DNA from 3 places in the Arthrobacter sp. M71 S08 genome. Region 2 is predicted to be linked to each of the others. Evidence: riboswitches for the same ligand, from Rfam matches in the RefSeq annotation. Region 2 holds a riboswitch; each other region holds the start of a gene.
The links. A riboswitch is a leader RNA that binds a small molecule or an ion and turns the genes downstream of it on or off. The one in region 2 is predicted to bind S-adenosylmethionine.
Positions count from the first base shown of each region.

Region 1: another riboswitch for S-adenosylmethionine. It lies ahead of AC5RTB_RS13455 (ABC transporter ATP-binding protein); the one in region 2 lies ahead of AC5RTB_RS04785 (rhodanese-like domain-containing protein).
Region 3: another riboswitch for S-adenosylmethionine. It lies ahead of AC5RTB_RS11935 (aminotransferase class V-fold PLP-dependent enzyme); the one in region 2 lies ahead of AC5RTB_RS04785 (rhodanese-like domain-containing protein).

Region 1 is NZ_JBNHEY010000007.1:448-10,077, reverse strand. Features, by position in the region: gene AC5RTB_RS13470 (heparinase) at 1-1,277, shown strand, start outside; gene AC5RTB_RS13465 (LacI family DNA-binding transcriptional regulator) at 1,270-2,409, shown strand; gene AC5RTB_RS13460 (ThuA domain-containing protein) at 2,406-3,110, shown strand; SAM riboswitch class I at 3,180-3,277, shown strand; gene AC5RTB_RS13455 (ABC transporter ATP-binding protein) at 3,283-4,119, shown strand; gene AC5RTB_RS13450 (aliphatic sulfonate ABC transporter substrate-binding protein) at 4,187-5,227, shown strand; gene AC5RTB_RS13445 (ABC transporter permease) at 5,227-6,135, shown strand; gene acs (acetate--CoA ligase) at 6,147-8,093, shown strand; gene AC5RTB_RS13435 (O-acetylhomoserine aminocarboxypropyltransferase/cysteine synthase family protein) at 8,145-9,488, shown strand; gene AC5RTB_RS13430 (CoA-binding protein) at 9,485-9,630, shown strand, end outside.
Region 2 is NZ_JBNHEY010000002.1:190,971-200,600, reverse strand. Features, by position in the region: gene AC5RTB_RS04820 (phytoene desaturase family protein) at 1-1,314, shown strand, start outside; gene AC5RTB_RS04815 (low molecular weight protein-tyrosine-phosphatase) at 1,340-1,849, shown strand; gene AC5RTB_RS04810 (TetR/AcrR family transcriptional regulator) at 1,878-2,582, opposite strand; gene AC5RTB_RS04805 (NAD-dependent epimerase/dehydratase family protein) at 2,729-3,694, shown strand; gene AC5RTB_RS04800 (LysE family transporter) at 3,691-4,308, shown strand; gene pabB (aminodeoxychorismate synthase component I) at 4,312-6,369, shown strand; gene AC5RTB_RS04790 (aminodeoxychorismate lyase) at 6,528-7,382, shown strand; SAM riboswitch class IV at 7,473-7,598, shown strand; gene AC5RTB_RS04785 (rhodanese-like domain-containing protein) at 7,605-8,087, shown strand; gene AC5RTB_RS04780 (O-succinylhomoserine sulfhydrylase) at 8,161-9,369, shown strand; gene AC5RTB_RS04775 (COG4315 family predicted lipoprotein) at 9,449-9,630, shown strand, end outside.
Region 3 is NZ_JBNHEY010000005.1:119,999-129,628, forward strand. Features, by position in the region: gene AC5RTB_RS11915 (metal ABC transporter ATP-binding protein) at 1-91, opposite strand, end outside; gene AC5RTB_RS11920 (metal ABC transporter substrate-binding protein) at 88-996, opposite strand; gene AC5RTB_RS11925 (hypothetical protein) at 1,128-1,313, shown strand; gene AC5RTB_RS11930 (class I SAM-dependent methyltransferase) at 1,318-2,100, opposite strand; gene AC5RTB_RS11935 (aminotransferase class V-fold PLP-dependent enzyme) at 2,193-3,551, opposite strand; SAM riboswitch class IV at 3,596-3,710, opposite strand; gene hisN (histidinol-phosphatase) at 3,767-4,591, opposite strand; gene AC5RTB_RS11945 (cold-shock protein) at 4,750-4,953, opposite strand; gene rsgA (ribosome small subunit-dependent GTPase A) at 5,128-6,249, opposite strand; gene aroA (3-phosphoshikimate 1-carboxyvinyltransferase) at 6,246-7,577, opposite strand; gene AC5RTB_RS11960 (DoxX family protein) at 7,583-8,164, opposite strand; gene AC5RTB_RS11965 (sigma-70 family RNA polymerase sigma factor) at 8,478-9,155, shown strand; gene rsrA (mycothiol system anti-sigma-R factor) at 9,152-9,412, shown strand; gene AC5RTB_RS11975 (50S ribosomal protein bL37) at 9,500-9,574, opposite strand.

The sequences.
Region 1 (9,630 bases), on a different contig from region 2:
TCCACAACTGGAATCCATGGATCCACTTCAACGTGCTCACCGCGGCGCTGCTGCTCGAAGACAATCCACACCGGCGAGCGCGGCTGACCGCGCGGGTCATCGAGGGCCTGGACCGCTTCCTGGCCTCACTCCCCTCCGACGGTGCGATCGATGAGGGTTTCGCCTACTGGTGGAACGGCGCCGGGCGGGCACTCGAGGCCCTCGAACTTCTCGAAGCCGCAACCGACGGCGAACTCAGCGGTGACCTCCCGATCACCAGGGAACTGATCGCCTTCCCCCACCGCATGCACCTGGGCGGACGCTTCTTCCTGAATGTCGCCGACGGCCCCGGGCGGGCATCAGACGCCCTCCCCTGGGAGTTGCTCCGCCGGTGGGCTAATCGCCTGAACGACGACGACGCCGGTCGCCACGCGCGGGCAATGGTTGCCGAACAGCCGGTGACGGACGGTGGACTCCTCCGGGCCATGCACGCTGTAACGTCCGAGCGCAACGGCACCGGCGAGCCGTCGCTGATTCCCTTCACGTATCTTGCCTCCGTTCAGATCATGGTCGCGCGGGAGCACCCCGGTACAGGCAACGGTGTGACGCTGACCGCAAAGGGCGGGCACAACGGCGAGCACCACAACCACCTTGATGTGGGTTCTGTGGTCGTGGCTGTGGACGGTGTCCCGCTGCTGGTCGATGCCGGCCAGCCAACCTACACAGCTCAGACCTTCAGCCCGGACCGTTACTCGATCCGCGCGATGCAAAGCGGGTGGCATTCTGTCCCCGCCCCGTGGGGGCTGAGTCAGGGCGTGGGCGGGGAGTTCGCAGCCGTCGTCGTGCAGGAACCGTCTGCCGACAACCCCGCGATGGTGATGCAGCTCGAAGAGGCGTACGGGTTGCCCGCAGGCTCCCGTTGGCGACGGACTGCGTCGTTGCGGCGCGGCGGAGGCGGGAGGGCACTCGTCAGCGACGAATGGGCGCTGCCGGAGCCGCCGGAGAACGCGGATGACCGCGTCGACATCTCTTATCTGGTCGCCGGGATCCTCTCACAGGTGGGTGAGGGAGTAGCGACGATATCGCCCGAGGGGATTCCCGGCGTCATAGGTGGACGGAAGGCACAGCTCGGCTGGGATGCCGGCATTGCCGACGTCGGAACCGAGCACTGGGAGCTGGATGACCCGCTCCTTGCGGCGGTGTGGGGCGAACGGTTGATCCGGCTGACCTTCCGCATGAGTGCAGAACACCGCAGGAACGGCAGTTTTACCCTGGAAGTGAAGGTGCATGATGAGTAACGACGAAGCCCGGCAGGCAGGCCGGTCGATGTTTTCCCTCCAGCGGAGGGAACGGCTGATGGACGAGTTGCGGGCGCACGGCGCCATCACGGTCCGGGTGCTCGCGGCAGAGTTGGGCGTGAGTGAACTGACGATCCGGCGGGACGTAAACGCGCTAGCGGAACAGGGGCTGGTCTCCCGGGTACACGGCGGGGCGGTGCTGCCCAGCCCGCTGGAACGCGATGCCTCGGAGCAGCTCACCGGCAACCGGCATACCTTTGGCATGGTGGTCCCGTCGCTGGACTACTACTGGCCGCAGGTGATCAGCGGTGCGCGCTCGGAAGCCGAAGCGCAGAAGGTACGACTGGTGGTGCGCGGGTCCTCCTACGACGCGGAGGACAACCGCCGTCAGGTCCAGGCGCTCCTTGCGATGGACGGGATCGGCGGCATTATTGTTGCGCCGAATACGTCGGAAGAAGCGGGACACGATCTCCTGCGCTGGCTAAATTCCTTACCGGTGCCCGTTGTCCTTGCTGAGCGCCGCTCCCCCACCGCCATCCCGGCGCACCGGCTGGAATGGGTTGCCACCGATCACGCGTTCGGGGCCGGGATGGCGGTCCGGCACCTCTGGCAGGAAGGACACCGGAAGGTCGGATGCTTCACAGATTCGGGGAGTCCCACAAGCCGTCATGTAGTCCGCGGCTGGCGGCAAGCTCTGACTGCGCTCGGCATTTCTGAGAACGCCACCTACGCTGACTGCGCCGAGCACGCCCAAAGCGGCCACCAGACCGATCAGTTCGACGAGATCCTTGCCAGATGCCGGGATACGGGCACAACCGCGCTGCTCGTGCACTCGGACATTCAGGCGGTAGCCCTCGTGCAGCACTGCAGAGACAGGGGCGTCGCGGTACCCGGTGATCTGGCCGTTGTGGCGTACGACGACGAGGTCGCCTACCTTGCCGAGCCTGCCATCTCCGCGGTGCGGCCGCCGAAGCACTACGTCGGCAGGGTGGCGGTGCAGATGCTCGCCGCCCGGATCGCCGAGGGCCGGCGGCGGCCCGTCCACCGGCTGGAGCTGAACCCGGACCTGATCGTGAGGGACTCCTCGCTCGGAACCCCTCACCCGTCACCTACGGAAATGAGCTCCCCATGACAACGGCACTGCTCCTGAGCGGCACCGGCCGGTACTCGGACCCCTGGCACCCCTTCGCCGAGACATCCGCTGCCGTTGCCGCCCTGCTCGAGGGTCACGGCCTCACCGTGGAAACCGCCGACGACGTCGACGACGCCCTCGGGACTCTGCAGGACTCCGCCGCCTGGCCGGACCTGCTGGTGGTGAACGTCGGCCTCCCGCGCGACGACGGCACCTCCCCCGGAACGGATGCCGCCTCCGCGGGGCTGGACGCGTGGGTGGCAGGCGGACGACCGCTGCTGGCCCTGCACTCCAGCTCCACCAGTTTTCTGGATTCGGAGTCCTGGGAAAAGGCACTCGGGGGCCGCTGGGTGCGGGGCGTTTCCATGCACCCGGAGTACGGCCCGGCGCACATTGCGCTTGAGGGCTCCTTCCCGGTGGGCGTCCCTGACTTCACGGTCGACGACGAACGCTACAGCTGGCTGCGCACGTCACCGGACGTCGTCGTCCATGCCCGCCACGAACATGAGGGTCATTTGCATCCATTGATTTGGTCGCTGGAGCGACCGCTGGAGCGACCGCTGGAGCGGACGGCGGAACGGGGTGCGGGAACCGCTACAGCGCGGAGCTTCTACGACGCTCTCGGCCACGACGCGGCGTCGTACGCGTCACCGGAACACCGCGAGTTGCTGGAGCGAGCGGTGGACTGGCTGCTCGAGTGACCGCAGCCTGGACCTGCTTTGTTACGACACATATTGCATCGGGCCGTCATAAAAGCGTTTAGTGGAAGTCCACCATCCCGAGCGGCCGAGAGACCTGGATCGTTGACGCCGCAGCAACCCTTACCTGCATGCAGGAGAACGGGTGCTACTGCCAGGAGCGATGGAGTTATACATGAGCACCGTTCTCAGCGCGCAGCAGCAGGCACAGACTAAGGCCGCCAACAACGCCTCAAACAAGCTGGCCCTTCCCCTGACCTTCTCCTCCCTCACGCGGTCCTTCGGCGGCGGAACCAGCGAGCATGTGGTCCTCCGCGACATCAACCTCGATGTCCGGGCCGGTGAAGTGCTTGCCATTGTGGGCGCCAGCGGCTGCGGGAAGTCCACCCTCCTGCGCGCGGCAGCGGGCCTCGACGCACCGACGTCCGGCGCCGTCCTCATCGACGGAACCGCGGTCAACGGCATCGATGACCGCTGCGCCGTCGCCTTCCAGGAACCGCGTCTCCTCCCCTGGTTGTCGCTGCGGGCCAACGTCGCGATTGGCCTGCCCAGGGGGACCAGCTCAGCCACCGGCAAGGCGAAGGTCACCGAACTGCTGGGCCTCGTGGAGCTCGCCGACTTCGCCGAGCACCGGCCCCGTGAAGTGTCCGGCGGCATGGCCCAGCGGGCATCCCTGGCCCGGGCGCTCGCCCGGAACCCGGGCGTACTGCTCCTCGACGAGCCGTTCGGCGCCCTCGACGCCCTCACCCGGCTGAAGATGCAGGACCTTCTCCTGGATATCCACGCCGCCCAGCCCACTACGGTGCTGCTGGTCACGCACGACGTCGACGAGGCCCTCCAGCTCGCAGACCGCATCATCGTGCTCGGCAAGTCCACCGACCCGGCACGCCCCGGCGCCTCCGTCACCGAGGTACTCACCGTCCCGGGCGACCGCCCGCGGGACCGCAATGCCGCCGACCTCGGCCGAATGCGCAGCTCCCTGCTCACCACACTCGGCGTCAAAGGCCACTAGACACACACAGCTTGTTCCGTCGTCGTGCCCGTCCGCACGGCGACTGCTACCCCACGCAAAGGAAACCATGAACCGCACCCGCTCGCCCTTCACCCGCCGCGCCGTCCTGTCCGTAGCGCTCGCCGCCACCGGCACGCTCGCCCTGACCGGCTGCCTCGCCGGCGAGAACGCCTCGTCCACCGAAGAGGGTTCCACGGCCACCGAACTCAACATTGACTTCGCCACCTACAACCCGCTCAGCCTGGTCATCAAGGACCAGGGCTGGCTGGAAGCGGAGCTTGAGGACGAGGGCGTGACCGTCAATTGGGTACAGTCCGCCGGTTCCAACAAGGCCAATGAAGCCCTCCGCGCCGGAGCGGTCGATGTCGGATCCACCGCCGGGTCCGCAGCTCTCCTCGCGCGGTCCAATGGATCACCGATCAAGACGATCGACATCTACTCCCAGCCCGAGTGGTCGGCAATGGTCACCGTTGAGGGCACCGGTATCGAGACCCTTGAGGACCTCCGCGGCAAGTCGATCGCGGCGACCAAGGGCACTGACCCATACTTCTTCCTGATCCAGTCGCTTGAGTCCGCGGGCATCGACCCCTCCGATGTGACCGTGCAGAACCTGCAGCACGCCGACGGCTGGGCAGCACTGAACAACGGTTCGGTTGACGCCTGGGCCGGTCTGGACCCCATCATGGCTTCGGCTGAGCAGGAGGGCGCCGAGCTCTTCTTCCGCAACATCGACTTCAACACCTACGGCTTCCTCAACGCCAACGAGGAATTCCTCACCGAGAGCCCCGAGCTTGCCCAGACCGTGGTGAACGCCTACGAGAAGGCCCGCCAGTGGGCCAAGGACAACCCGGAAGAAACCGCGCAGATCCTCGCGGACGTTGCCGGCATTGACGTGGAAATCGCCAACGCCGTCATCATCGAGCGCACCAACCTGGACGTCGACCCCGCACCGGGCGAGGCACAGCGGAAGGTTCTCGAGACGGTCGGCCCGGTATTCGTGGAAACCGGCGATGTCTCCTCGCAGGAGAAGATCGACGAAGCCCTCGACACCCTCTTCGACGATTCCTTCGTCACCAACGCCGATCCGGACGCCATCAAGGCTTCATGATGACCCAGATTGGTGACCTGAATGGCGCTAATATCGGGGCCAGCGCCTACCCCACCAGCGCGGAAGGCCTGGAGGCCACCGGCCGCGCCGTGACAACAGCGGACGACGACGGCGGCTCACCTCTCGAGCCTGCGGAGACCTCCGGAGGGCTGCTGAGCCGGCGACCGGTCCGTCTCCTGCTGGGACTGGTGGTTCCCGCCATCATCCTCGTCGCCTGGCAGTTGAACTCGGTGGTGGGCGTCTTCAGCGCCGTGCAGCTGCCGCCGCCCTCCGCGGTGCTGACCGCCGCCGTCGAACTCATTGAGCGCGGCGAACTATGGATCCACATCGCCATCTCCACGCAGCGTGTGCTCATCGGCTTCGCACTGGGTGCCACGCTCGGCCTGGCGCTGGGCGCCCTGCTCGGGTTGTCCCGGCTGGCCGATGCGCTGCTCGCACCGACCATCGGGGCGCTGCGGGCGGTTCCGTCGCTCGCCTGGGTCCCGCTGCTCATTCTGTGGATGAAAATCGGCGAGGACTCGAAGGTGACGCTGATCCTCATCGGCGCGTTCTTCCCGGTCTTCACCACGCTGTTCCTGGCGTTGCGCCACGTTGACCGGAACCTCGTCGAAGCAGCACGGGCATTCGGGTTGAAGGGGATCAGGTTGTTGACCACGGTGCAGCTGCCCGCCGTCGTGCCCGCTGTGTTCTCTGGGCTGCGGTTGGCGCTGGCGCAGGCCTGGCTGTTTCTGGTGGCTGCGGAGCTCATTGCGTCGTCGCTGGGACTCGGGTTCCTGTTGACCGATTCGACCAACAACGGCCGCACCGACCGGATCTTCCTGGCGATCATCCTGCTCGCGGTCATTGGCAAGACGACTGACGCGCTTCTTGGCATCGCCGAAAGGTGGGCGGTTCGACGGTGGACATAGGCGCGGTGGACGTGAGCGCCTCTGAAGCCAGAGTTGATCCGGTTCTGACCACGGAGGAGGAGCGGATCGCGTTCTGGGAGGAACAGGCGCGCAGGCTGCACTGGTCCTCCCCCTGGCATACGGCGCACACGTTCGAGCCGGCACGCCCGAACCGGGACGGCGAGCTCTCGGTTCCCCGCATCGAATGGTTCTCCGGCGGCACGCTCAACGCTGCCTACAACTGCGCGGACCGGCACGTCGAGGCCGGACTGGGCGACAAGCCCGCCCTGTTCTTCGAGGGCGAGCCGGGAGACCGCCGCACGGTGACCTACGCCCAGCTCCAGGAGGAGGTCAGCCGGGCCGCGAATGCCCTGACCGCCCTGGGCATCGGCAAGGGTGACCGGGTGGTCATCTATCTCCCCGTGCTGGTGGAGACCGTCGTCGTGACCCTGGCCTGTGCGCGTATCGGCGCGGTGCACTCGCTCGTTTTCGGCGGGTTCTCCGCGGAGGCGCTGCGCTTCCGGGTTGAGGACACCGGCGCCAAGCTCCTGGTGACCACCGATGGGCAGTACCGGCGCGGCACTGCGGTGCCGGTCAAGGACACCGTTGATGAGGCAGTCGATGCCGTCCATAAGAACTCGATTGAACACGTCCTGGTGATCCGGCGGACCGGCAGCGACATCGCCTGGCAGGAGGGCCGCGATGTGTGGTGGCACGACGCCGTCGCTGCCGCCTCCCCCGTCCACGAGGCTCAGGCCTTCGACGCCGAAACGCCGCTGTTCATCATGTACACCTCCGGCACCACTGGGAAACCGAAAGGGCTGGTGCACACAACCGGCGGCTACCTGACGCAGGCGTCGTGGAGTTACGAGTACCTCTTCAGCGACCCCGACCCTGCGAAGCGGGCCGACGACGTCCACTGGTGCACCGCCGACCTCGCCTGGGTCACGGCCCATACCTACGAGATCTACGGCCCGCTTTCCAACGGTGCTACCCAGGTGATCTTCGAGGGCACGCCGAACACCCCGCATCCCGGTCGGCACTTCGAGATCATCGAGCGGTACGGCGTCACCAGCTACTACACCGCGCCCACGCTCATCCGCTCCCTGATGGGCTGGTTCCCCGACGGCGTCCCCGACTCCTACGACCGTTCCTCCATCAAGGTCCTCGGCACGGTCGGTGAAGCGACCAACCCGGAGGCATGGCGCTGGTTCCGCGAGAACGTCGGCTCCGGCGCCGCACCCATGGTCGACACGTGGTGGCAGTCGGAAACCGGCGCAACCGTCCTCAGCCCACGCCCCACGGATGCCTCCTTCAAGCCCGGCTGTGCCTCGCGCGCGCTTCCGGGAGTGAGCACCCGCATCGTGAACGACGACGGCGCCCCGGTTGCGCCCGGTGAACAGGGCGTGATTGTGGTTGACCGTCATGCTCCGGCCATGGCCCGCACCGTGTGGGGCAACCCGCAGCGATACCTCGATTCCTACTGGCGGAAGTTCGCGGACAAGGGCTGGTTCCTTGCCGGCGACGGCGCGAGGTACGACGAAGACGGCGACACCTGGATCCTCGGACGCGTGGACGACGTCATCAACATCTCCGGCCACCGGCTCTCCACGATCGAGATCGAGTCCGCGCTCGTCTCGCATCCGCGGGTGGTCGAGGCCGGAGTCTGCCCCGTGGCTCATGCGGTGACCGGCCATGCCATCGCTGCGTTCGTCGTCGTGCACGGTGGTGCCGGAGACGACAAAGTGCTGCAGACTGAGCTACACACAGAGTTGCAAAACCACGTGGCGAAGGCAATCGGGCCGATTGCCAAGCCGTCCGCCGTTGTCGTCGTGGAGGACGTCCCCAAGACGCGCTCCGGGAAGATCATGCGGCGATTGCTGACCCAGTTGTATGAAGGAACACCGCTGGGTGACACCACGAGCCTTCAGAATGAGGCCTGCGTTCCCCGGATCGCTGAAGTGCTCGCCGCCCGATAGGGCGATACTTGAGAAGAGTCAGAAACACCCTCCAGGAAAGGTGGCCGTTCAATGGCTGACCGCACTTTCGGCTTCCGCACCCGCGCGCTGCACGCCGGCGGAACCCCCGATGCCACGCATGGCGCCCGGGCAGTGCCGATCTATCAGACCACGTCCTTCGTTTTCAAGGACACCAACGACGCCGCCAACCTCTTTGCGCTGCAGAAGTACGGCAACATCTACTCGCGCATCGGCAACCCCACCGTCGCGGCTTTCGAGGAGCGCATCGCTTCCCTTGAAGGCGGTATCGGTGCGGTAGCCACGGCGTCGGGCATGAGCGCCGAGTTCATCACCTTCGCAGCCCTGTGCCAGGCCGGCGACCACATCGTCGCGGCCTCCCAGCTGTACGGCGGCACCGTGACGCAGCTCGACGTGACACTGCGCCGCTTCGGGATCGAGACCACTTTTGTGCCGGGCACCGATCCGGCCGACTACGCCGCGGCGATCCAGGAGAACACCAAGGCTGTCTATGCCGAGGTGATCGCCAACCCCAGCGGTGAGATCTCGGACATTGCCGGCCTGGCCAAGGTGGCGCACGACGCCGGCCTCCCCCTCATCATCGATTCCACCCTGAGCACGCCTTACCTGATCCGGCCGATCGAACACGGTGCGGACATCGTGATCCACTCGGCCACCAAGTTCATTGGCGGCCACGGCACCACACTCGGTGGCGTCGTCGTTGAGAGCGGACGTTTCAACTGGGGCAACGGCAAGTTCCCCACCATGACCGAGCCTGTCCCGTCCTACGGGAACATCCAGTGGTGGGCCAACTTCGGCGAATACGGGTTCCTCACCAAGCTGCGGACGGAACAGCTGCGGGACATCGGGCCGTCGCTGTCGCCGTCGTCGGCCTTCCAGCTCCTGCAGGGAGTGGAGACGCTGGCGCAGCGCGTTGATGAACACGTCGCCAACGCCCAGGCCGTCGCCGAGTGGCTTGAGAAGGACCGCCGCGTTGAGTACGTGAACTACGCGGGCCTGCCCTCACACGTTCACCATGAGCGCGCCAAGCAGTACCTGCCGCAGGGTCCCGGCTCGGTCTTCAGCTTCGGAGTCCAGGGCGGTCGGGAAGCGGGTCAGAGGTTCATCGAGGCCCTCCAGCTGGCGTCCCATCTCGCCAACGTCGGAGACGCCAGAACCCTGGTAATCCACCCGGGGTCCACGACGCACCAGCAGCTCTCCGCCGAACAGCTCGCAGCAGCGGGTATCCCAGAGGATCTCATCCGCATCTCGGTAGGGCTCGAGGACCTGGAGGACATCCTCTGGGATCTCGACCAGGCTCTGGACATGGCGGTGGCCGGGACACCCGCCCACCTGGAGGAAGCGCTCGGATTCAAGAATGAGGGAGTGAAGGCATGAGCACGCAGCAACGTACCTGGGAAGGTCCATCCGCACCGGAGCGCCTGAACATCCTCCGTAACGCCGGGTCAATTGCCATTGTCGGGGCTTCAGACAAGCCGTCCCGGGCGTCCTATTTCGTGGCGACGTACCTGCAATCCTC
Region 2 (9,630 bases):
GTTGGGTTGCTGATCGACCAATCCGACGACGAGGCTACTCGCGCCAGCTTCGCTCGCATCGGTGCGCGGGGCGATGCGGGCGGGTTCGCGTCGTTCTACCGGAGCACGTCATTACTTGCCGAGAAGCTGTGGCCGACGGTCACCGAGCCACTGCTGCGCCGGTCCGAAGCACGGATTCTGGTTGGCAACGACGCTGTATGGGAGAGCTTCATCGAACGCCCGGTGGGAGAGGTCATTGAACGCCATGTCGAGCATGACCTGGTGCGCGGTGTTCTGTTGACCGATGGTTTGATCAGCACCTTCGCCCGGGCTCACGACGCCGACCTGCAACAGAACAAGTGCCTGCTCTACCACGTGATGGGCGGGGGAACCGGCAACTGGGATGTACCCGTCGGAGGCATGGGCGCCGTCTCCGACGCCCTTGAACGGGCCGCCCGGGAAGCGGGCGTGGTGATCCGCACCCGAGCGGAAGTGACTGCTGTGGGCCCCGCGCTAGGTGAAACAGCGGTCGTGCACTACAAGCAGAAGCGCGGCGAAAGCTTCCCACTCGCCGTGGGCGGTGACTATGTGCTCGCGAACGTAACGCCTGACGTCCTGCGTCGGCTGATGGGCTGCCCGGACGGGTCGGACTCCCCACCGTCGTCGCAGCAGGCCGCCGAGGGCGCGCAGGTCAAGGTGAACATGCTGCTCTCACGGCTTCCACGGCTCAAGGACCCGCAGGTGAGTCCGGAACAGGCGTTCGGCGGCACGTTCCATATCAACGAAACGTACTCCCAGCTCGAACGAGCTTACGACGCGGCGTCAGCCGGCAAAATCCCCGATCCACTGCCCATTGAGATTTACTGCCACTCGCTGGCGGACCCGTCGATCCTGTCGCCCGAGCTGCTGGCGTCGGGCGCGCACACCCTCACCGTCTTTTCGCTGCAGACTCCGCATCGGCTGATCGCATCCGGTGACCACGCTGCACACCGCGCCGCGCTGCAGCGGGCTGTACTCGCGTCACTGAACAGCGTCGCCGCCGAGCCGATCGAGGACTGCCTGCTGGCCGGACCGTCCGGTGAGCTCTGTATCGAGACGAAGACCACTCTTGATCTCGAAGAGACCCTCGGCCTTACAGGCGGGAACATCTTCCACGGCCCGCTGTCCTGGCCGTTTGCCGACGACGATGAACCGTTGGACACTGCAGCCCGCCGATGGGGCGTGTCCACGGACCATCCCCGGGTCCTTTTGTGCGGAGCGGGATCTCGGCGCGGGGGCGGTGTGAGCGGGCTCGGCGGGCACAGCGCGGCGATGGCGGTATTGGAGGACGAGTAGCGCGCGGGCAATCTAGGATTGACCCATGTACCGGATCGTCACTGTCTGCACCGGCAACATCTGCCGCTCCCCCATGGCCGAAATAATGCTCAACCGTGCTTTCGAGGAGGCCGGACTGACCGAGGACGTCCTGGTGGACTCCGCCGGCACCAGCAGCTGGGAGACCGGCAACCCGATCGACGAGCGAGCCGCCGCGAAGCTCACCGAACTGGGCCTGCAGAGCGAAACACACCGCGCGCGGAAGTTCGATCCAACCTGGTACGCGGAGCGGGATCTTATTCTTGCGCTCGACGTGGACCATTATGAGGATCTGCGGCTCGAAGCCCCTGACGCCGACAGTCGCAGCCGCGTGCGGCTGCTTCGCGAGTTCGATCCGTCCACCGCCGGCACGCCGGTCTCGGAGCTCGGCATCTATGACCCGTGGTACGGGGATGGCGCAGATTTCGAAGCCACCTGGCAAATGATTCACGACGCCGTTCCCGGCATTGTCCAGTACGTGCAGGAGGACCTCGCGCGGGGTCGCGCCGCTCGGTAAGTGCCGCTCGGCAATTCAGGCGTAACTACTACAGCGCCACAATGCCCTTCAGCACCAGCACGTGCTGCTCGAATAGCTCCTCCGGGACCGAGAAGGTACCGGCGCCGTACTGGCCGAAGACTTCGAAACTGACAATGCCAAAGAGGGCCGCCCAGACGAGCGTGCCGCGCGCGATCAGGTCATCGCTGGCCGCCAGGTCCAGCTCTTCCCGAATGCGCGAAAGATCCACGGACAGCCGGCCCTGATTGGACGTGCCCTGCGGGATATCGGGCAGTGCCTCACCTGTACCGGATCGGTAGGCGTCGTCGAATATCCGAACGAGCGCCCTGATGACGCGCGTGCCGGGCCCGGTGGTTTGCTCCGCGGGTGCGTGATAACCCGGCACGGGGCTGCCGAAGAGCAATGCATAACGGGCCGGCTCCCTCAGAGCCCAGCCGCGCACCGCATGTGCGAGCGCGAAGAACCGTCCCGCGTGATCGGAGGCAGCTGCCTGCGAAACGGCGTAGTCGACTTCGTCGCCGAGTTCGGTATAGGCATCCACCACCAGGAGTGTCAGGAGTTCATCCCGGCTCTTGACGTACCGGTACACCGCCGAGGACACCAAGCCCAGCTCCCGGGCGATGGCCCTCAGCGACAAGGCGGCAGCTCCATGAACGGCGAGGTGTTCCCGTCCTATCCGGGTGATGTCCTCCATGGTTTGGGCGCGGGCACGTTCACGCGGTGTGGGAGCCATGCACCAATGCTGCCGAAGCAAGAGAGCAGTGTCAACTTAAGAGAGCTGTGCTCTTGACACGACGGAGGGGGCCCGCACATACTTGTTTCGAGAGCAGTGCTCTCACTTTGCATCCGTCAAACCAACGATTGTCCAGGAGAAGAGAAATGGCACAGCTGTACATAGTGACGGGAGCCGGCCCGGTCGGCTGGACCGTGGCGGAACAACTGGCGGACCAGGGCGCAAGCGTTCGGGTCCTCACCCGCTCTGGAAGCGGTCCGGACCGTGCCGGCATCCAGCGTGTCCGCGCCGATGTGTCAGACCCGCGGCAACTGGAAGCAGCCTTCGACGGGGCGGCAGCCGTCTTCCACTGCATCCACGGTTCTGCCTACACCGCTGCGGCGTGGGAAGCGGAACTGCCCCGGGCCGAGCAGGGTGTGCTCGAGACGGCAGGGAAGGCGGGCGCCGTCGTCGTCTTTCCGGAAAGCCTGTATTCGTACGATCAGCCGGGTGAGGTCATGACCGAAGACTCTTTCCGGACGGCGTCCGCCGGCAAACGTGGAGTGCGCGCCAGATTGCTGCAGCAACGGGAAGCCTCGGCCACGGCGACGGTCAGCGTGGTCTCATCGGACTTCTATGGACCCCTGGTTCGCACCTCCCATGCCGGCGAGCGCGTGGTCCCACGGGTGTTGGCCGGGAAGACCATCCGGCCGTTGGGGAACGCGGACGTACCTCACTCCTTCACCTACGTTCCCGACCTCGCGGCAGCCATGATCGCGGCGGCGCGGCGCGAGCATGTCTGGAACTCCGTACTGCACGCACCGACAGCTCCCGCGCCGACACAACGCGGGATCGCCCAGGAGTTCGCGCGCGCCGCCGGCGGGCCGGAGCCACGGGTCCGCCCGATTCCGGGCTGGATGGTCCGCTCACTCGGAAGAGTCTCGAGCGACATGCGGGAGCTTGCGGAGATGCTGTATCAGTTCGAGAACCCGTTCGTGATGGACTCAGCGCGCAGCGAGGCACTCCTTGAACTCCGGCCTACTCCTCTTCGGGCCGGCGCGGCAGCGACTGTGAGCTGGTGGCAGGCGCAGGGGCAGGAGGTTGCGGCGGACGCCCCTAAGATTATTCAGTGACCCTCTCGATTTGGCTGGCGCTGGTCGGCGCCCAGACGCTCATCAGCTTCACTCCGGGAGCCGGTGCCGTGAATACCATGAGCAACTCCCTCACGGTCGGGTTCCGGCGTTCCATGTGGGGCATCCTCGGCCAGCAGGTGGCCCTGCTCGTGCATATTGCCGTGGTGGCGGCAGGGGTCGGGCTGCTGGTGGCCGGGTCGCCGCTGGCGTTCAACATCATCCGCTATGCAGGTGCCGCCTACCTGGTGTACCTCGGCATCCGGAAGTTCATAGAACCTCCGATTCCCGCCGAGGAGGCCGCCACGCTCTACGCCGAGGGCGCGGCGTCAATGTTCCGGCGGGGGCTCTGGGTGAACCTGCTCAACCCCAAGGCAATCGTGTTCTTCCTGGCGTTCGTGCCGCAGTTCATCCGACCGGAGCAGGAGCTTCTGGGCCAGTACGGTGCCCTGGCAGGCACCGTCGTCGTCATCGATGTTCTGGTGATGTGGCTCTTCTTCGCCGCCGCGGCCCGCTCCTTCAGCCGGTTCACCAGCGGACCGCGCGGACAGCGCCTGCTCAACCGCATCTTCGGCACGCTGTTCGTCGCCGTGGGCGCACTATTGGCATTCTCCTAAGTCATGGCACACAAGCCAGTGAACGCCGTCGTTCCGCTCATCATTGCCGTCGACGGCCGGTCGGGAGCAGGCAAAACCACGCTGGCTGTGGAACTCACAACACTGCTGCGGGAACACCACACCGTGAGCCTGTTCCACCTTGAGGACATCTACCCCGGCTGGGACGGCCTTGCCGACGGCATGGAGCGATACGTCCGCACAGTTCTCACCCCGCTCGCGTCCGGGGTGGCCGCCCGCTGGACGGCCTGGGACTGGACCGCGAACGACGACGGCGACACCCGCCTCACGCAACCGGCGGACATTGTCGTGGTTGAGGGGGTGGGTGCGGCGTGCGAAGCCGCGCGTGAGTTCCTCGACGTCGTCGTCTGGATCGACGCTGACGAGGACCTCCGACGCACTAGCGCGCTGACGCGCGACGGCGACACGTACACTCCGTTCTGGCAGCGCTGGTCGGACCAGGAGGAACGCTGGCTCGCGGACGACCATCCCGCACCCCACGCCGATCTGCTGGTGCAGGGTCACCGCGGAAACGCCGTTCCGGATCAGCTTCGCCGCGCCCTGAGCGGGTTGCCCCAGTGCGAGTTCCTGATGTCGATGGAACGGGCGGCTCGCCGCGGCCTCACCCTGCAGGTCGAAACCCTCGATACGATCCCCGAGGCCGCAGCGGTGTTCGGCGCGCTCTACGGGGCGGCTAGGTCCGCCGCCTGGTTGGACAGCTCCACCACCGAGGACCCACAGGGCCGCAGCCGTTTCTCGATACTGGCGGACGACGGTGGCCGGTTCGGGCAGCTCGCCCAGCACACCGACGGCACCACCCTGGTCACCGGCGGTCCGGTCACCGCGCGCGTCCCCGGGCCGTTCTTCCGCTGGCTCGACGGCGTGTGGGGCAGACGGGCCGTCCGGGTCCCCGACAACTACCCCGGCCCGTTCGCCCTCGGATGGCTCGGTTACCTCGGCTACGAACTGAAGCGGGAGACCGGCGGTTCCACAACACCGCACACCGACATGCCCGGCACGGTCCCCGATGCCTCGCTGCTCTTCGCGGGCCGCGCCGTCGTCCTCGATCACCATGACCGGCGCACCCACCTCCTGACCCTACGTGACGGCTCCCGCGACACTGACGCGGACGCGGATGCCTGGCTGGAACGGGCACGCGCCGTCGTGCTGTCGGGCGGAACCGCTCCGGCTCCGGCAATGCCGCCGGCGGCTCCCCGGTTCTCCGTGCGGGATACACGCGAGCAGTACCTGGAAAAGATCCGCGCGGCCAAGGCGGAGATCACCGACGGCAACTCCTACGAGGTGTGCCTGACAACCGCCCTGACCGCTCATGCAGAGGGCCCGGTTCGGGCGTTCGAGGCGTACCTCGGGCTTCGCCGCGTCAACCCCACGCCGTTTGCGCACTACTTCGCGTTCCCCGGCCTTGCTGTCGCCAGCACCTCGCCGGAGCGCTTCCTCCGGCTCGACTCCTCCGGCGGGATGCGGGCCGAACCGATCAAGGGCACGCGGCGCCGCTCCGCCGACCCTGACGAGGACGCCGCCCTGCAGGCCGACCTGCGCACCAGCGTCAAGGACCGTGCGGAAAACATCATGATTGTGGACCTGCTGCGCAACGACCTCTCCCACCTGGCGATCCCCGGCACCGTGACGGTGAGCCGCCTGTGCGACATCGAAACGTATGCAACGGTGCACCAGATGGTCAGCACCATCGACGCTCAGCTTCGGCCCGGGTCCTCCCGCGCCGAAGCAGTCGCCGCCGCGTTCCCTGCCGGTTCCATGACCGGCGCACCCAAAATCAGCACCATGGCCATCCTTGACCGGCTCGAAGGCGGGCCGCGCGGCGTCTATTCCGGTGCCGCCGGGTACTTTTCCCTCGATGGGGCGGCGGACCTCGCCGTCGTCATCCGTACGCTCGTGATGGAGAACGACGACGACGCCACCCGCCTTACGCTCGGTGTGGGCGGCGCGATCACGGCCGATTCCGACCCGGCCGAAGAGTGGGAGGAAGTGCGGACGAAAGCGTTCGGGGTGCTGTCCGCGCTGGGCTCGTCCTTCCCCCAATAGTCCGCACTGCTGGCTGCGCGGCCTTCCGTCACCTCATCCTTCTGTGGAAGCATTGAACAGGCCACCGGGACTGGGCCCAGCGTGGCCTGAACGAGGAGAGCAATCCGGATTCGCGAGCTTCGCCCGCCCCGGGGCCCCCGGTCGCTAGGCTGGTGCCCATGACTGTTCTGGTGTTCCTGGACCCCTCCTCCCCCGACGGCCGCATCGCGGACGCGACGCAACCGCAGCTCAAAGTCACTGACACCGGGATCACCCGCGGCGACGGCATCTTCGAGACCATGCTGGCGGTCAAGGGCGCGCCACGTAAGCTTCAGGCACATCTCGCCCGGCTGGCGACCTCTGCCGAGGCGCTCGAACTGGAGGTCCCGCCGTCGGACGCGTGGGAACGCGCCGTCACCACTGCGCTGAAGGAAGCCGACGACGACGGCGAACTGGTGGTCAAACTCGTCGCCACCCGCGGGGTGGAAGGCGCCGGGGCGACGGCCTGGGTGCTGGTCTCACCACTACCCAAGGGGCTGCGCGGACAGCGCCTCTCGATCCTCCTCCTGGACCGCGGTTATGACAGCGCCGTCGCGCAGCGCGCGCCGTGGCTGCTGATGGGCGCCAAAACTCTCTCCTACGCGGTGAACATGGCCGCACTCCGCTACGCCCGCTCCCACGGCGCCAACGACGTCATCTTCACCTCCTCCGATGGCAAGGTGCTCGAAGGCCCGACGTCGACGGTCCTGATCGCCCGGGTGATCGACGGCGTCAAGCACCTCATCACCCCGCAACTGGAGAGCGGGATCCTGCCCGGAACGTCTCAGGGGGCCTTGTTCGAGACCGCCCGGAATTCGGGCTGGGAACTCGGATACGGTCCCCTCGTGCCGGAGGACCTGTTCAATTCCGACGGCGTCTGGCTCATTTCGAGCGTCCGCCTCCTCGCCGAAGTCGAGTCGATCGACGGGAAGCCGGTCACTGTATCTCCGGAACTGACCGCCGAACTCGGAGCCCTCGTGGAGTCCGTGTCCTGAAGCGGGAGCATTTAGCGCGAGCACAGGCGTTACTGCACGTTACGGCCCAGCGTGGCAGACCGGGCGCCGCCGGTGCTACGTTCAATCCGGAGTAACGAGCGCCAGCGCCAAGCCCTGACTTGCTGGCCGGCAACCCTCTTTCACGGCGGGGTGCCTCAGGTGACTACTCGGCACCCCGATCAGGATCCACGATCACCAGCGTGCACAGCGTGAGGAGACACAGTGTCACAGCATTACACCCCCCATCAGCAGCCAGGCAACGGCTATGCCGGCGACATCACGCCACGCGAAGCGGTGGAACGCGTCAGCAAGGGCGCCGTCCTTGTGGATGTCCGCACAATTGAGGAGTGGCAAAGCGTTGGCGTCCCCGATCTCACCGACGCCGGCACCGCCCCCCTCTTTCTGGAGTGGAACCGCTCCGACGGCACCCGCAATGTCTCCTTCCTCAACCAGCTGAACGGCCTCAAGGGCAGGGAGCTACTGTTCCTCTGCCGCTCGGGTGTCCGCTCGGTTGCCGCGGCGCAGAGCGCAACTGCTGCCGGGCACACCGCCTACAACGTGCTGCACGGTTTCGAGGCGAACGGCGGCTGGCGCTCAAGCGGCCTTGCCACCACCACGCATGCTGAATCCGGCACCCCTGAATCCGTCACTGCCGAACCCGGTGCTGCCAGCCCGGCGAACGGCCAGGGCGACGCCGGTGAGTGAGTCCACGCCGCCGTCGTCGTTCTCTCCGGCAGCCGGTCGGGAGCCGATCGCCGGCAACGGCGGATACCCACGGATCCAACGTCCGGACGACGACACCGCCGCCTGGTCGCCCGACACCCTCGCCGTGCGCGGTGGGCTGGCACGGTCCAATTTCGAGGAAACCTCCGAGGCCCTCTTCCTGAACTCAGGATTCGTGTATTCCTCCGCCGCTGCGGCGGAGGCCGCGTTCACCGGCGATGTCGACCGCTTTGTCTACTCCCGGTACGGCAACCCCACGGTCGCCATGTTCCAGGAACGCCTGCGCCTTCTTGAAGGTGCAGAAGCATGCTTCGCAACCGCCAGCGGCATGTCCGCCGTCTTCACGGCGCTCGGAGCGCTCCTGGCTGCCGGTGACCGCGTAGTCGCCTCCCGCAGCCTGTTCGGCTCCTGCTTCGTCATCCTGAACGAAATCCTGCCCCGCTGGGGCGTGGAGACGGTCTTCGTGGACGGCTGGGACCTCAACCAGTGGGAAGAAGCGCTGAGCGTCCCTACCACCGCGGTGTTCTTCGAGTCGCCTTCGAACCCGATGCAGGAAATCGTCGACATCAGGGCGGTCGTGGAACTCAGCCACGCCGCCGGTGCGCAGGTCGTCGTCGACAATGTCTTCGCCACGCCGCTGCTGCAGCGGTGCACGGAACTGGGCGCCGACATCGTCGTCTATTCCGGAACCAAGCACATGGACGGCCAGGGCAGGGTCCTGGGTGGCGCAATTCTCGGCCGCAGGGAATTCATCGAGGGTCCGGTGAAGACCCTCATGCGGCACACCGGTCCGGCGCTGTCCTCCTTCAACGCCTGGACCCTCCTGAAGGGGCTGGAGACGCTATCCCTGCGGGTCAACCACTCCTCATCCTCGGCGCTGACCCTCGCCCGCTGGCTGGAAGCCCAACCGGCAGTGACCTGGGTGCGCTATCCCCTGCTCGAATCGCACCCGCAGTTCGATCTTGCCGCTGCCCAGATGACGTCCGGCGGCACCGTGGTGACCTTCGAACTGGACGCCCCCGAGGGCCGGGCGAAGGAGCGGGCGTTCGCGCTGCTCGATGCGCTGGACATCATTGACATCTCCAACAACCTGGGCGATTCCAAGACACTGATCACCCACCCTGCCACCACGACGCACCGTGCCATGGGACCTGAAGGACGCGCGGCCATCGGGCTGTCGGACGGCGTTATCCGGCTCTCGGTGGGCCTTGAGGACGTAAGTGACCTCCAGACGGATCTCGGCAAGGCCCTCGCCTCAGGCTGAAGCTGTGATTCACCTGTGAGTTCGGCCGCACATTGAACCATTCGGGGTAGCTCCAGCGTCTTCCCGGTAGAGGGGTCGAGTGGCCACTTCCACCCCCGGCGTCCAGGGGGTGATCACGGGAGGAATGACCATGAGTAAAGCAATGCGCGTCCTGTTCGCCGCCATCGCCATCTGCCTGCTGGCGCTGACCGGCTGTGGCGGCGCAGACACTGAAAGCGAGAACATTCCCGCCGGTGAAGAAACCGCCGCGGAAGCACCGCC
Region 3 (9,630 bases), on a different contig from region 2:
CGTCGAGCGCTGTGACGTCGCCGTAGTGCACGCTCAAACGTTCGACGGCGATTGCCGGATGTGTAGTTTGTCCGGTGGACGTCAGGGTCATGAGCCTAATCCTTCGACAATGAGATTGATGTCGTGCCGCAACAGGTCAAGGAAGGTGGGCACCGGTCCATCGGCCTCCGACAGCGAGTCCACGTACAGTGGGCCGGCAAGCGTGGCCCCGGTGCTGCGGGCGACCTGTTGCTGCGCCGAGGGGTTCACAGTGGACTCGCAGAAGACTGTTGGCACGTTGTGCTCCTCGACAAACGAGATAACATCCCTGATCTGCCGTGGGGTGCCTTCGTTGTCGGAATTGACCGGCCAGATGAAAGCTTCTTCCAGGCCGGCGTCACGGGCGAGGTAGGAGAAGGCTCCCTCACAGGTGACTAGCGCCGGCGTTGCCCCGCCGGTTTGGAAGGCGCTCTCGAGATCGGTCAGCAGTATCTGGAGTTCCTCCTTCAGCGCGGCTCCGTTGGTTGCGTAGTCCTCGGAATTGGCTGGATCAAGGTCCGACAATGCAGTAACGATGTTGTCGACATAGATCTTCGCTGCCTTCGGTGACATCCACGCGTGCGGATTGGGAAGCCCCTTATAATTCCCGGACCTGATATCAACGGGAACCACGCCCTCCGAAAGCACCACGTGCGGCGCATCGACAGACAGTACGAAACGCTCGAACCAGCGCTCCAGGCCCAGGCCGTTATCGAGGATCAGGTCGGCATCATGAGCGTTGATGAGGTCGGAGGGCGTGGGTTCATATCCGTGAATCTCGGTACCGACTTTGGTGATGGATTCAACCCGGATATGGCCGCCGGCCACCGCGCGGGTGAGATCCGCAAGGACGGAGAAAGTGGTCAGCACGACAGGGCGCGGGTCAGTAGCGGCCGCTGGACGGTCCGCGCGCGGGATGCCGCATCCCGCCAGAGCAAGCAACCAGATGAGGCATACCGGAATCAAGAATTTCGGCATACCTAAATTTAGCCCGCTTTGTCCTCGAATGGCCAGACGCAGCCGGTTCTCGGGCGAAGGTTCCCTCGACAGGACCTGTCCGGCGGTGCAGAGTGGGTGCAGGGCACCAACGAGACCCGGGAGGGGCGCAGATGAGCGAAGAGTCAAAGTACGAGGAAGAGTCAATGTACGAAGAAGAAGAACCGCGCGAGCACACCGAACAGCCGGCGGAAGGGGACCGCTCGCAGGACCCCGCTGACACAGGCACGCACGCGCAGGATCCTGCCGAGGGTGCGGATTTCGCGACAAAAACGTCCGAGGGCTCGAACCCGGACTAGGGTCTCATAAGCCGGCGGGGCAGGCGCTGCCAAGCCGGGTGGCCCGCCAGCAGTAGGTCAGATACGGCAGGCTGAGCAGGGCTTCGCGATCGTGTCCGAGGTGGTCGTTGAGGTACCAGAACAGGTTCGCCTCAACTTTCGCCCGGGTGCTTGTCGAAGCGTTCTGGTAATAGCTGCGGGACCGCGCGAGTTCCACGATGTCCGGAACCGTGAGGGCCTGCGTCCACGCGACTACCACCGATTCCGGTTCCGAGAAGAGCGGTCCCAGCACCGGACGGTAGCTCGGCCGGAACACGTCGCCGGCATGCATGATGCGGGAAAGCCGGTGCACCCATGGCACGCTCACGTCCAGCTGGTTCCAGACAAGGCCGAGGACTCCTCCCGGCACGAGGATGCGCGCTGCTTCCGCGCTCGCCGACGCCGCGTCGCACCAGTGCCAAGCCTGGGCGATCGAAACAAGATCAACGCTCGCAGTGCCGAGTCCGGAAGCCTCGGCCGTGCCCTGAACTCTTGCCACTGATGGGAGCTGCTGTCCGAGGACGGAGAGCATGTCCTCGGACGGATCAATCGCCGTCACCGCAGGACAACGGTGGGTGAGCTCCCTCGTGAACTTGCCGGTTCCGGCCCCGATATCGGCCGCGCGTCGTGCATCCGTTGGGACCAGCCAGTCCACAGCCTCCGGGGGATACCCTGGACGGACGCGCTCATAGCGCTCGCTGTCCTGCAGGTAGCCCCGAGCCAACTCACGACGGCGGTGCTCAGCGAGGCGCGGACCTCCAACGCCCATGACGGCAGCTCCTGTCGATACTTGATCAGAACCCGTCAATTAAATCACCCGGTCCGAGCTACTCGGGAACGGGGAGGGTCAGCTACGCGCTGTCAGTCGGTTGTGCAGGGTGCCGCGCCCGCCGTTCCCGGAGTGTGCGGAGCCCAGTCAGGGAAGGAACGGGTCTCGACAGCCGGTACCCAGCGCCCTGCGTCAACTACATAGTCGGTTCCCAGCCCATCGCGGATGAGCGAGGTGAGACCGGTGAGCAGTCGGTCGACATCGTCCTGCCGGGATCCGAGTCCGAAGCTGGCGCGCAGGGAGCCCGATGGCAGGCCCAGGCGCTTCAACAGCGGATGGGCGCAGAACTTCCCGTCCCGCAGCCCTACGCCATGCTCTGCGGAAAGGTAGGCGGCGACGAGGCCGGCGTCGTAACCGTGGACGGAGAAATTCACCACACCGATTGCGTCGGTGCTGTCAGAAAAGATGCGGTGTACGGTGACGCCGGTGAGGGCGGAGAGCCCGTCCACCAGCGCGTTCCGCAGGTCTGATTCATGGCACAGCCAATCCTCCGGGTCCAGGGCCGCGACAACCTCCGTTGCATACGCCAGCGCCGCTGCGCCCAGGACGTTCGGCGACCCGCCCTCATGCCGCGCAGGGCCGGTTGTCCATGAGACCGAATCGACCTTCACCGCCTTCACGGCACCGCCGCCGGCAAGGTGTGGCGTTCCGGCGTCGAGCCAGTCAGGCCTGCCGACCAGAACTCCGGATCCGAACGGTGCATACAGCTTGTGCCCGGAGAAAGCGACGTAATCGATTCCGTCACGCACGAGGTCCATCCGCCGGTGCGGCGCCAGTTGGGCTGCGTCGACAACGATGCGCGCGCCATGGGCATGGGCGAGGGCGGCAAGCCTGTCGATGGGCAGAACCTCACCGGTCACGTTCGAGGCACCGGTCACGGCAAGCAGGCTGATACCCCCGGACGCCAGCTCCTCCTCCACAGCGGTGAGCGTCGCCTCTATCGTGTCAGCCGCGACAATTCCGCGATGTGGGCGGTCCAGCCAGGGCAGGAGATTGGCATGGTGTTCCAGGTCGAGGTAAAGGACCTCGCCGCCCGCGGGTACGCAACCTGCCAGGAGATTCAGGGAGTCCGTGGTGTTGCGGGTGAAGATGACCGCGTCGTCTGCACGGCCGCCCACGAAGTTCCGGACGGTCTTCCGTGCCTTCTCGTACAGCGACGTTGAAATCTGAGATGTGTACCCGGCGCCCCGGTGAACGCTCGCGTAGTAGGGCAGAATGCTCTGCAGATAGTCATTGACCTGCTGCAGTGCCGGCGTCGAAGCGGCGTAATCCAGGTTGACGTAGCGGACAGCAGTGCCGTCAACCAGGGGCGCCTGCAGTTCAGCGCCCAGCACGGATGCAAGCGGTGCCGCGGACAGTTCGGTGGTGTTCTCAAGAAGTGCATTGCTCACAGAAGGTTAACCCCATGGTGGTCTCAAGGGACCTGCCAAGGGAGGCCCCGCGCTTGCCGAACCACTTTCCGGAACGGCCTGGTCGTCACCCGGGGCACCCCACCGCGGAAGGAGGGTTGCCGGCCAGCAAACCGGGGTTTAGCGCTGGCACTCGTGACCAATGAATCCAGAATAGGGCAGTCTGGAGTCTCCGCCCGTTTTGTTACGTGGCTACGTCAGGCGCCCGTATTTTCCTGGAGCAGATCGTCCAGCGAAGGGTTGAGTATCTTCAGGACGTCGTTATGCAGCGTGCTGTTGGTGGCCAGCGCGTTGCCGCCGAACGGTCCATCCGCGCCTTCCAATGACGTGAACCGGCCACCGGCTTCCGTAACGATCGGCACCAGTGCCGCCATGTCGTACAGGTTGAGTTCAGGCTCGCACGCAATGTCCACAGCGCCCTCAGCAACGAGGCAGTAGGACCAGAAATCACCGTAGGCCCGTGTACGCCAGACCGATTCCGTGAGCGACACGAATTCATCGAGGTTGCCGCGTTCTTTCCATCCCGACAGGCTCGAGTAGGAGAGTGACGCATCTTCCAGGCGCGACACGTTCGAGACCCGCAGGCGTGTTGCGGCGGCCAGTGACTTGCCGGTGAAGGCTCCCGTTCCGGTTGCTGCCCACCACCGTTTCCCGAGGGCGGGAGCGCTGACGACGCCGACGACAGGGCGACCCTCGTCCACCAGGGCGATGAGCGTGGCCCACACGGGAACACCGCGCACGAAGTTCTTGGTGCCGTCGATCGGGTCGATGATCCACCGTCGTGAGCCCGCGCCGCTGCTCCCGAATTCCTCGCCGAGCACGGCATCCCGGGGGCGGGCGCGTGAGAGTTGTCCGCGGATTGCCTCTTCCGCTGACTTGTCTGCATCGGTGACCGGAGTGAAGTCCGGCTTGGTCTCAACCGCCAGATCCAACGCCTTGAACCTGGACATGGTCTGGTCGTCGACGGAATCGGCCATCACATGGGCAAGGCGAAGGTCATCGTTGTAGCTCTGGAGGTTCATACAGTTCAACCTATATCCTCGGGACGCGCAGATGCGGGAGGCCCGATGCCCGGGGCGTTGAGTGCCCTTTGCACGCCGTAGAAGCCCGCCAGCTGGGTCTTAACGCAAGGAAGGGACATCGGCCGATAGCCGACGTCCCTTCCTTTGAAAACTAAGAGTTAGAGAACGGAGATGTTCTCAGCCTGGGGGCCCTTGGGTCCCTGGGTGGTCTCGAAGCTGACCTTCTGGTTCTCCTCGAGCGAGCGGAAGCCGCCGGAGTTGATTGCGGAGAAGTGAGCGAAGACGTCAGCGCCGCCGTCGTCAGGAGCGATGAATCCAAAGCCCTTTTCAGCGTTGAACCACTTGACTGTACCTGTTGCCATTTAAATCATTCCTTGAGTGTAGGATCCCCCCGTACTTCGGGGTTCCCGTCGCGGTGTTCATATCGCCTGCAAAAAAAGCTTTCGAACTCCGTAGAGAAATCAAGGCTTAACATTCGTGCGCAACACAACAACTTCCATCAGTCTAGCAGGGTATGGGCCGCTGCACGCAACAAGCTATTGCATACCCAGCTCTTTCGAGCCCTGCGGATGCTCAATCCCTGCACCCAACAGCCGCCGAAGGGAAGCGAGGCGCACGGGTCCTGATTCTCCGGCTTCCCCGGAATCGACCCAGCCGTCCAACCCGCAGTTGACTGCGGTGTCGTCGTGTCTGCACCCGCGTTCGCACTGCTCGGTTCCGGGCGCGAGGTCCGGGAAGGCGGCAAGGATGCGGTCGGCATCGACATGGGCGAGGCCGAAGGAACGGATCCCCGGCGTGTCGATGATCCAGGTTCCGGGCGCGGAGTCGGCAGCCTTCAGCGCGTAGGCGGACGAAGAGGTATGGCGACCGCGGCCGGTCACCGCGTTGACGCCGCCGGTGGCGCGGTTGGCCCCCGTGAGCGCATTCACCAGCGTGGACTTACCCACTCCGGAGTGGCCGAGGAGCACGCTCACCTTCCCCTCCAGGAGACTTTTCAGCAGGCTCACGGCGCCCGGGGCCAGCAGTGCGGACGTGCCGCTGGCGGACGTCGTTTCGACGGCGTCGGGCGTGGACGCGGTCTGGCTCGTGATGATGGGCAGATCAAGGTGCTCGTAATTGGCCAGCAGGTCCGCCGGGTCCTTGAGGTCCGCCTTGGTGACGCAGAGCAGCGGCTGGATGCCGGCGTCGTACGCGGCGACCAGCGCGCGGTCAATGAATCCGGTGCGCGGTTCCGGGTTGGCGGCAGCCACGACGATCACCAGCTGGTCGGCGTTGGCGACCACCGCTCGCTCCACGGGGTCCGTGTCATCGGCGCTGCGGCGCAGGAGGGTGTGGCGTTCCTGGATCCGGACCAGCCGGGCAAGGGTATCCGGCTCGCCGCTCACGTCACCCACCAACGCGACAAGGTCGCCGGCAACGACGGGGGAGCGGCGCAGCTCCCGGGCACGTGCAGCAATGACAATGCGTTCCGCGTCGGTGTCCTCATCCACGACGGCGGTATACCGTCCGCGGTCCACAGTGATGATCCGGCCGGTCACCGCGTCATCGTGGGCCGGGCGATCCTTGGTGCGGGGACGGGAACCCTTCTTGTTCGGTCTGATACGGACGTCGGACTCGTCCCAGGAGGAGGTCCCACGCCTGGACCCGGAGGGTGTCACAGTGGGCCGCTCGGATCAGCGGTGGCTGCCACTGCCTCCCACAGCTTCGGGAATTGGGGCATGGTCTTACCGGTAGTCGCGATGTTCTCGACCTCGACGCCCTCTACCGCAAGGCCGAGGATCGCTCCTGCGGTGGCCATGCGGTGGTCATCATAGGTGTGGAACGGGCCACCATGCAGAGGTGCCGGGCGAATGATCAGGCCGTCAGCCGTCTCTTCGGCATCGCCGCCAAGACGCGTGATCTCGGCGACTAGCGCCGCGAGACGGTCCGTCTCATGGCCGCGCAGGTGGGCGATCCCCGTCAGCACCGACGGCGATTGTGCAAGCGCGCAGAGCGCAGCCACAGTAGGCGCCAGCTCGCTGGTATCCGCGAGTTCAGCGCCAGTGATGGTCCCGCAGCCGCGGACCACCAGTGTGGAATCGCTGGTCAGTTCGACGGCGGCACCGAGCATGGGCAGTATGGTCCGCCACTTCTCACCGACCTGCGTGGTGTTGGCGGGCCAGTGCGGCATCCGTACGGTGCCGCCGGTGGCAACGGCCGCCGCGAGGAACGGTCCCGCATTGGAAAGATCGGGCTCGATGCGCACATCGAACCGGTTGATGGTTCCGGGCTCGACGCGCCACGTGTTCGGCACCGAATCGTCCACGGAGACGCCGACCTCGCGCAGTACGCGGACAGTCATCGAGATGTGATCCAGACTCGGAACAGGCTTGCCCACATGCTGCAGACGGAGACCTTCCGTGAAACGCGCACCAACGAGCAGCAGCGCCGACACGAACTGCGAGGAGGCGCTGGCGTCAATGACCAGGGTGCCTCCCTCCACGGATCCGGAACCGGCGACTGTGAAGGGGAGGGCGTCGTCGTCGTTCTCGAGGTGGACACCGAGACCACGCAGCGCGCTGATCACTGCACCCATCGGCCGCCGGCGGGCATGCGGGTCGCCGTCGAACGAGGTGCGTCCCTTGCGGAGCGCTGCCAGCGGCGGGACGAAACGCATCACCGTACCGGCCAGGCCGCAGTCCACGCTTGCATCACCCGATGCATCCGCCGGGACGGGCGTGATGAGCAGGTCGGGTCCGAAGGTACCGTCGCCCTCGACCTCCTCTACGCGGGCACCAAGCGACCTCAGGGCATCCACCATCAGCTGTGAATCCCTCGAGTGCAGCGGAGCGCGCAGCCTGCTCGGGCCGTCGGCGAGTGCAGCAAGGATGAGGTACCTGTTGGTCAGTGACTTCGACCCTGGGACCTCGACCGTTGCATCAACGGGGCCTCGTGCGTGTGGTGCGGGCCAGAATGACGTGGATGGTGCAGTGGACAGCGCGCTCATGCCCCTTAGCTACCCGTGACTTCAGAGGCCGTCTTGCGCACTGCCTTCTCGGCCAGCTTGAGGCGCTTTTCTGTGTCGCGGGCCAGCGAACGGGCGCTCTTGCGTGTGTCATGGCTCAGAGCGAGGGCGTTGCGGCGCGCGTCTTCGGCGAAGTGTTCTGCACGCCATGCCCAGCTCGGCCGTCCGTTGGTGTCGACCGCTGCAAGCAGTACGGCCCCCATCAGGGAGAGGTTCTTGATGAGCTGGTTACGCCGGTCCTTGCGGGCTTTCGACGTGGATGAGTCGGCGTTGTTGAACTCGACAATCGCGTTCAGTACCGACGTACCCACCAGCACCGTCGCGGAAAGCCGCGAGAAACGGCCGATCCCCAGCAGCACAGCCGCACCGAGATGTGCGGCGCCGAGGACCTTCGCAACGCGCTGTTCGTTGCTCGTGGCCGATGCTGCAGCGGGCACCGCCTTGGTGATGCGGTCCAGGGTGGGACGCAGAGCTGTGGCCGTGGCGTCGGTGTGCCGAAGCCGGTCAATGCCCGTGAGGACGAAGCTGCTGGCGAGCAATGGGCGGGCGAGTACGCGAACAAGGGTCACAATGCCTCCTGGCTTCCAGCACCCTGGAGGCACCGGATCTACTTATGCGAACAAAGTCAGTTACAACCGTGGATGGATGTGTCTAGTTTTGCACCTTTGGCGCACCGAGGCGATCCGCTGCGGGGTCCGAGCCGGAATATCCGCTTCCGTCCGATGGTTGTGGATACCGGAGCCTGAACATTGAACAGACGGATACGAGGAGCAGATGGGTACAGCAACATCGGTACGAGACCACACGCCGCGCATCCACGTGGACGCACCTGCCCGCCCGGCGCAGCGCCGGCAGACCATCGGACGCGTAGACTTTGCAGCAATGAATACCACAGCCGCGGCGGGGCCCACCCCGGCCGAAGATGAGGAACTGGACCTGTCCACCGAGTCCGTTGCGGAGCGGACGGCGCGGTTCGAGCGGGATGCCATGCAGTATGTGGACCAGCTGTACTCGGCCGCAATGAGAATGGCACGCAACCCGGCCGACGCAGAGGATCTGGTGCAGGAGGCCTACACCAAGGCGTTCTCCGCATTTCACCAGTACAAGCCGGGCACCAATCTAAAGGCGTGGCTGTACAGGATCCTCACCAACACCTACATCAACCTGTACCGCAAACGGCAGCGCGAGCCCCTGCAGTCCCATTCGGACACCATCGAGGACTGGCAGTTGGCCAAGGCAGCCGAGCACACCTCGTCAGGACTGCGTTCGGCTGAGGTGGAAGCACTCGATCACCTTCCCGATTCGGATGTGAAGCAGGCTCTGCAGGCCATCCCCGAGGAGTTCCGCCTGGCGGTCTACTTCTCGGACGTCGAGGGCTTCGCCTACAAGGAAATTTCGGAAATCATGAACACCCCGATCGGCACCGTGATGTCACGGCTGCACCGTGGACGCAAGCTCCTGCGGGAGTTGCTGTCCGAGTACGCGCACGAGCGCGGCATGGGTGCTTCGGTACGCGCGTCCACAGCTGACAGTGGAACTACACAGGAGAACGGAAAATGAGCGACTGCCATAGCCTTGGCGACTGCGACGACTCACGGATCGAACGGTTGTACGAGTACCTGGACGGTGCGCTCTCGCATGCCGACCTGGTCGAGATCAAGGACCACCTTGAGGACTGCCCGGAATGCGCCCAGGAACACGATCTGGAGTGCCTCATCCGGTCGGTTGTGAAGCGGTCCTGCACAGAGGTTGCACCGGCGAAACTGAAGGCGAACATTCTCGATCGCATCAGCCAGATCAAGACCGTGGACCACTAGGGATCCTTTACGAAAGATCACGGTCAAAGCAAACAGAAGAACCCCCGTACAGGTACGGGGGTTCTTCGGTTTGCTTTGACCGTGATGTCAGGTGTTGGGGCGCTTACCGTGGTTAGCGCCGCCGCGCTTGCGATCACGGCGCTTGCGTGCACGCTTGCTCATGGCTGCCTCCTTACGTTGCCTATATTGGCTTTGCCGATCGACCACATGGGTCCGGA